Regions from separate parts of the Lactobacillus sp. UMNPBX12 genome, predicted to be linked through region 1. Evidence: riboswitches for the same ligand, from Rfam matches in the RefSeq annotation. Region 1 holds a riboswitch; the other holds the start of a gene.

Region 1 (3,675 bases):
CTTTACAGACATTGATTTGGCGAGGATTAATTAAACAAGACGGCAAAAAAGATGCTCCAGGTCATCCTAAGTTGTATGTTACAACTGATTATTTTTTACAATATTTTAATTATCAAAGTTTGGCTGATTTACCGTTAATCGAAGACTTTGAGGATACAACTGATGGTGAGGAGATTGACTTATTCGATTCAAAAGGTAGCGCAGACAAACATTTAGAAAAAGAGGGATAGAAAATGGCAGAACGATTACAAAAAGTAATTGCGGAAGCAGGAATCGCTTCAAGAAGAAAAGCTGAAAAAATGATTGTAGCCGGTCGAGTTAAAGTAGATGGGCATGTTGTTACTAAGCTAGGTACTAAAGTCGATACTTTTAGTAATATTACAGTCGATGATGAACCAATTGAGCGGGAAAGCCTACACACGTATTTGTTTTATAAGCCTCGCGGCGTTGTTTCGACTGCAGAAGACGATCGTGGTAGAAAAACTGTAGTTGATTATTTCGAAGATTTACCATATCGTTTGTATCCAGTAGGAAGATTAGATTATGATACGTCAGGTTTATTGCTAATGACTAACGATGGCAAATTAGCAAATTTATTGATGCACCCTAAAAATGAAGTGGCTAAGGTCTATGTAGCCAAGATTAAAGGGATTTTAACTCCTGATGAAATTAAAACCTTGACTCAAGGAGTAAAGTTGGATCATTTTAAGGCTGCGCCTGCCAAGGTCAAAGTATTGAAAACTGATCATAAGAAAGACACACAAATTGTCCAAATTACAATTCATGAGGGACATTATCATCAAGTTAAGCGAATGTTTAAAGCAGTAGGTCACTTAGTTGATAAGCTTGCTCGTGAAAAATATGCCTTTTTAACTCTGGATTCGCTTACATCAGGACAATATCGGGAATTATCGAAGCATGAAGTTGACAAATTAATGCAATTGAACTAAATTATAACTGTAATTAAATATTCAAGGTTATTGTCTTCAGGGCAGGGTGAAAGTCCCGACCGGCGGTGAAAGTCCGCGACCCACGTCAGTGGTTGAATCGTTAGATACCGATAGTTAAAGTCTAGATGGAAGAAGACAGGCTAAAAAAACTTACTACACTTTTTAAGGTCTGTTGCTGAAGCAATAGACCTTTTGTTTTGGGAAAGGAAAGTAAGTTATGGATCAAGCTAAATCCAAGAATAGTAGTTTAACTAATGTGATTGCATATGCTTTAATTGGCTGTATTGCTTTTGTAGTTATGAAATTTGAATTTCCAATCATGCCTGGAGTTGCCTTCTTAAAGTTTGATTTTTCAGATGTCATTATTACAATTGGAATGTTTATTTTTGGCATTGTACCGGGAGTTATTATTGCTTTAATTCGAATGTTGCTTAGTTTAATTTTTAGTGGTTTTGCATTACCAAGCCTTGTTGGAAATCTAGCAGCATTCTTAGCTTCAATGTCATTTGCAGTTCCATTTTATTTATTAAGTAAAAATGTGAGTGCGGATAACCGCAAGACAATGATGGGCAGAGTTAAACCAATTTGTGGTTTGGTAATTGGGATTATCGCAATGGCAGCAGTGATGTCATTGGCTAATGCCTTCGTTTTGACTCCTATTTACGCAGTAACAGCGGTACCAAACTTGCCTGCTATTAATAGCTATAGTGCCTTGTTAAGCTTTACTGAGAAAGTTTACTTGGGTCAGTTATTGCATTTACCATCAATGTCAACCTACATTTTTAGTATTATCATGCCCTTTAACTTGTTAAAAGGATTAATTAACGCTGTGGCTGTTTACTTATTGTTTGAAGCTACCTTGAAAACAATTAAGCCATTCGTTCGTAAGAGATTTAATTTGAATTAAGTTATCATCCCATCAATTTTTTAAGTTGATGGGATTTTTCATATTCAAAGCATCCTAAAATATGCTAAAATTAATCCGTTAAGTGAATGGAGGAATTTTTGATGGATAAAAAGTCAACCGGGCCATATCAGCACTATGAACGACCTACTGAAAAGCGAAGCTCACAAGATAGTCAGCCTAGTGGATCAGCACGTTGGATAGCAGTTATTATAATTTTAGCGGTTATTTTAATTGCACTTATCCCAGTTGTTCATCGTTTGGCTTCAAGCCATTCAGAAAAAGCTGAAGAAGTTCAAACAGTTAAGAAGGTTTCTTCTAAATCATCCAAGTCTGTTAAGACTAAGAAAACCTCATCATCTTCTTTTAGCAAGAAAAAGTCTGAAAAGGCTAGTTCAAGCTCATCTAGTAGTTCTGCTACTCCTAAGACTTATTTAGTCCAAAGTGGAGATACCTTAAATGAAATAGCAGAAAAGAATGGCTTGACTGTTGATGAATTAGCCAGATTAAATAATCTTAAAGACTCTTCAAATATTGAAGCAGGTCAGACACTTAAGTTGAAATAATCTTTCAGAAAGGATAAAAGGGGTCGATGATAAGATCTCTTTTTTATTAGAATGCAAGTAGCAGTAGATGGTCCTGCATCAGCAGGTAAAAGTACAGTTGCTAAAATCATTGCAAGTAAATTATCCTTTGTCTATATAGACACAGGGGCAATGTATCGTGCATGTACAGTGATTGCTCGTAATCATAACTTAGATTATGGTGATGAAGCGGGTATCTTGAATGCCATTGATGAAGATGGAATTGAATTGAAATCTGAAAATGGTGAGCAAAAAGTATATGTAGCTGGAAAGGACGTTTCTAAAGAAATTAGAACGCCTGAAATTTCAGCTAATGTTTCGGAAGTATCCGCTTTGCCGAAAGTACGAGAAAAAATGGTAAGTCTGCAACGTGAAATGGCAGGCAAGACAAATGTCATTATGGATGGTCGCGATATTGGTACGACTGTTTTACCTAACGCTGAAGTTAAGATCTTTTTAGTTGCTTCAGCAAGATCACGTGCTGAACGTCGTTTATTAGATTTTAAAGAGCGTGGTATTAAATCTGACCAAACAGTTGATGAAATTGAAAAAGATATTGCAGCAAGAGATTATAAAGATTCTCACCGCAAAATTTCACCGCTAAAAAAGGCAGATGATGCAATTGAAATTGACACCACAAACATGTCGATTGACGAAGTTGTAGAGGCAATTTTAGCTCAAATCGAAAAAAAACAAAAAAATTAGAAAAAATAGCACAAAATAGTAGAAAAATATCTCGGTTTCCTATAAAATGGGACATGATATTGGGAGGTACATATGTCAGAAAACAGTAATCAATTTTTAGACGCATTAAAGCAAATGCAAGGAGTTGAGGTCGGAGATATTGTCGATGTCGAAGTATTAGACATTGAAGACGGCCAAATCGATGTTGGTGTTGAAAACGCTGGTGTTGAAGGTGTCATTACTCGTCGTGAATACACTTCAGACCGTAACGCAGACTTACGTGATTTAGTTAAGCCTGGTGACAAGTTTAAGGCCTTAGTATTAAGAAGAGCCGGTGGCGACAAGGAAAATGGTGAATTCTTCTTCTCAGTTACCCGCTTAAAGGAAAGAGAAGCCTACGACAAGTTACAAAAAGACTTCGAAGACGGAAATGCTGTCGAAGGTACTGTAACTTCATCAGTTCGTGGTGGTTTAATTGTTGATGTTGGTACACGTGGTTTCTTACCAGCTTCATTAATTTCAAACCGTTACGTTTCAGATCTTAAGCCTTACA
Region 2 (3,675 bases), on a different contig from region 1:
GCAATCTTTAAAGTAGAAAAGCTGTCACTTGGCATTGCTACTTTGATTAATGCAGTGGTAATTTACATAGATTATCTTTTCTTTTATCTGTTCAATGATTGGGTTGAAATGAGTTTTACGCCATTAATTGTTTTTACAATTTGTTACATAGTTGGTTACGTCATCATTTGGCTGTGCATTTACCATCAAGTTAAAGCTCAAATTCAAAAAGTAAATCAGAAACTATAGAAAAGATGCGAACTGTTCATCATTAGTAGTTCACATCTTTTTGTACGTTATTAAATTTCAGAATTAAAAAATTGTTGGTACTAATCCACCATCAAGCCTAAGTGCTTCACCTGAAAATGATGACGCATATGGACTAGCTACAAACGTTACAAAGCGACCAATTTCTTCTGGACGAATTAGTCTTTGAATTTGTGAAAGTGGGCGGTGATTCTTCATAAAGTCACTTTCCCATTCTTCTTTTGGCAGATTAGAATCTTTATACATGTCATTGATCATCGTTTCAACACCTTCAGTAAGAGTTGATCCTGGCATAATTGTATTCACAGTTACATGTGTCCCTGCAGTCAATTTAGACAAACTCTTGGCAATTGATAAGTTCATTGTCTTAGTTAAACTATATTGTGGCATTTCACCTGATGGCATAATGGCTTCTTCACTAGCAATGAAAATAATCCTGCCAAAGTCTTGATCAAGCATCTTTGGTAAATAAAACTTAGCTAAGGCATTACCTGAATACACATTTACATCAATAAATTTTTGCCAAGTAGCTTCATCAATATCAAAATAATTCATTGGTTTGAAAATACCCATGTTGTTGACCAAAATATCAATATCTGGGAATCTTTCAAATAACTCCTTGCGCTGCTTGGCATCTGAAAGATCATATGGCGCCGATTGTGGGTCGGTATCAGGATAATTTTCTTTAATTTCAGCAACTACTTTATCAACAGTTACTTTTTGACGACCATTAATAATGACATTCGTCCCTTCTTTAGCAAGTTCAATCGCAATAGCTTTACCAATACCTTTAGTAGAACCTGTAACTAAAGCTAGTTTCCCTTCAAGATTCATTTTCATAATTCGTTACCTCAACATAATTAATTTCTTTCTAGCTATTATATTAACTTCTAAAAAGTAAGTAAAGCGTGACAGTTAAATAATTTTAATTGATTAACTTACGATAACTACAGGCTTTTAATCTGTTTTTGTTTGTAACCGCTTAAATTAATCATTGACATTTAGCTAGTTCAGTTTTACGATAAAGTTGAATTAAATAAATGTTCTTCGAGGCAAGGTGAAATTCCTGACCGGCGGTGAAGTCCGCAACCCGCGAAAGCGGTGGAATCCGATAATCGGTACCGATAGTATAGTCTAGATGATAGAAGAATGATAACCAATAAGTAACGCTTATTTGCATTTACTTTGATTATTTGACTTTGAATATTATTACTGAACCTCGAGAATACTCGAGGTTCTTTTTTGCTCTACGAGGAAGTGATTTTAATGGAAAAAGATACTTTTTATATGAATTTAGCTTTAGAAGAAGCTAAAAAAGGTCGCTATCAAACATGGAAAAATCCTATGGTTGGTGCCGTAATTGTTAAAAACGGTCAAGTCTTAGCTACTGGCTATCATCACCATTATGGACAAAATCATGCAGAACGCGATGCCATTTCAAAATTAACCCCAGAACAATTATTTAATTCAACTCTCTATGTCACCCTTGAGCCATGCAACCATTATGGTAAACAGCCTCCCTGCTCAGATTTAATTATCAAAAGTGGGATTAAACGTGTTGTAGTTGGACAAATCGATCCACACAAACTGGTTACTGGAAAAGGAATTGCCCAACTACAAAAGAATGGGATTCAAGTAACTACTGGTGTTTTAGCTGATGACGCAAGTAAACTTAATAAATTCTACAGCTATTTTTACCAATATGGGTTTCCCTGGATCACAGTCAAAGAAGCAACTAGTTTAGATAATAAAGTTGCAATGCGCGGCCAGCGAACTCCAATCACTAATCAAGCAGTGTATCAGCAAGTTCATTCTGAACGTGCTGATTATCAAGCAATTATGATTGGTTCTTCGACTGCTATCATTGATGACCCTATTTTAAGAACTAATGTCAAAAGTGACTATCCGCCAATCCGTATTATCATTGATCGTCGCGGACGGCTGTTAAATCATTTACGACTTCGCTTATTAAGTGATACAAATCCCACTTGGATTTTCACTCAAAATAAGCAAATGTCTAAAAACAACTTTACTAATTCTAAAATCAAAATTATTCATTTAGCAACAAACAAGATCCAAGAAGTATTTGATTATTTGAGTACAAAAGAAATCCAGTCAGTTTATGTAGAAGGTGGCCCTACTTTGGAAAAAGCAATTATGAATGAAATTTTTGTTAATGAAGTAATTAAATATACGGCGCCGATCTTTCTTGGAGATGAAGGCGTAACAGGTTTAGTACCAAACGAAACTGTTCCTTTGACAAATGTTAAAAAAACAGCCTTTGGCAACAATGAACGAATTGCAGGTGAATTAAAACATGTTTAGTGGTCTAGTTCGCGGGGATGCTCATATTAAAAAAATTGATAAACACAAGCAAACAATTAAGCTAACCGTTTCGTGCCCTGCAGACTTTACTAATGAGCTAACGATCGGTGATTCAATTGCAATTAATGGGACTTGTTTGACGGTTGAAAGTTTTACTGAAACTAGTTTTGTTGTAACCATGATGCCTCAGACTTATAAGAAAACTGTTTTTAAGAATTTGCATAACGGTGATCAACTTAACGTTGAGCGTTCATTAGAAGTCGGTCAACGTTTAGAAGGTCATCTTGTTACGGGACATATCGATGATTTGGCAACAGTTACTAAAATAGCACAGAATGAAAATGCAATTGAAATTTGGTTTAAGTTCCCTGCCCGATTATCAACACAGATCGTACCTCAGGGTAGTATTGCTTTAAATGGCGTTTCATTAACAGTGATGGATGTTAAAGATAACAGTTTTTCGGTAGGTCTAATTCCACATACTCAAGACGAAACCAATTTAGCCAACTTACAGATAAATGATGAAGTAAATTTGGAAACCGACATTATCGGAAAATATGTTGCAAAAAATTTAGAAAAGAGAAATTAAAATGGATGTTAGAAAAATTCAAAATGCAATTCAATGGATGAAAAATGGTGGTTTAGTGATTGTTGCTGATGATGAAGATCGTGAATCTGAAGGTGATATGATCGGCTTAGGGTCTAAAGTTACTCCTGAAAATGTTAACTTTATGACCAAACATGCTCGTGGCTTACTTTGCACCCCTGTAAGCAAAACAATTGCCCAACGTTTAAATTTCTACCAAATGGAACAAAATAATACTGATCCATACGGTACAGCTTTTACAATCAGTGTTGATTACAAAACCACCACTACTGGTATTTCTGCTTATGATCGTGCGGCAACTATCAAGGCAATTGCTGATCCTACTTCCAAGCCAGAAGACTTCTTTAGACCAGGTCACTGTTTTCCATTAGTCGCTAAAGATGATCAAATCAAGAATCGTAATGGTCACACAGAAGCTTCTATTGCCTTAGCTCATCTTGCTGGCGAACCAGAAGTTGCATATATTTGTGAAGTTATGAAAGCTGATGGCCATATGG

What was found. Region 1 has a riboswitch for FMN ahead of CP363_RS06805 (ECF transporter S component). Riboswitches for the same ligand answer to the same signal wherever they lie in the genome.
Region 2: linked by a shared signal. The riboswitch ahead of ribD (bifunctional diaminohydroxyphosphoribosylaminopyrimidine deaminase/5-amino-6-(5-phosphoribosylamino)uracil reductase RibD) and the one ahead of CP363_RS06805 (ECF transporter S component) in region 1 are both predicted to bind FMN.

The regions. Positions count from the first base shown of each region.
Region 1 covers NZ_PCYY01000014.1:24,326-28,000, forward strand. The annotation lists gene scpB (SMC-Scp complex subunit ScpB) at 1-230, shown strand, start outside; gene CP363_RS06800 (pseudouridine synthase) at 234-950, shown strand; FMN riboswitch at 979-1,091, shown strand; gene CP363_RS06805 (ECF transporter S component) at 1,168-1,857, shown strand; gene CP363_RS06810 (SAG1386/EF1546 family surface-associated protein) at 1,959-2,420, shown strand; gene cmk ((d)CMP kinase) at 2,472-3,143, shown strand; gene rpsA (30S ribosomal protein S1) at 3,216-3,675, shown strand, end outside.
Region 2 covers NZ_PCYY01000021.1:31,953-35,627, reverse strand. The annotation lists gene CP363_RS08365 (DUF3021 domain-containing protein) at 1-228, shown strand, start outside; gene CP363_RS08360 (SDR family NAD(P)-dependent oxidoreductase) at 292-1,086, opposite strand; FMN riboswitch at 1,286-1,400, shown strand; gene ribD (bifunctional diaminohydroxyphosphoribosylaminopyrimidine deaminase/5-amino-6-(5-phosphoribosylamino)uracil reductase RibD) at 1,513-2,571, shown strand; gene CP363_RS08350 (riboflavin synthase) at 2,564-3,160, shown strand; gene CP363_RS08345 (bifunctional 3,4-dihydroxy-2-butanone-4-phosphate synthase/GTP cyclohydrolase II) at 3,162-3,675, shown strand, end outside.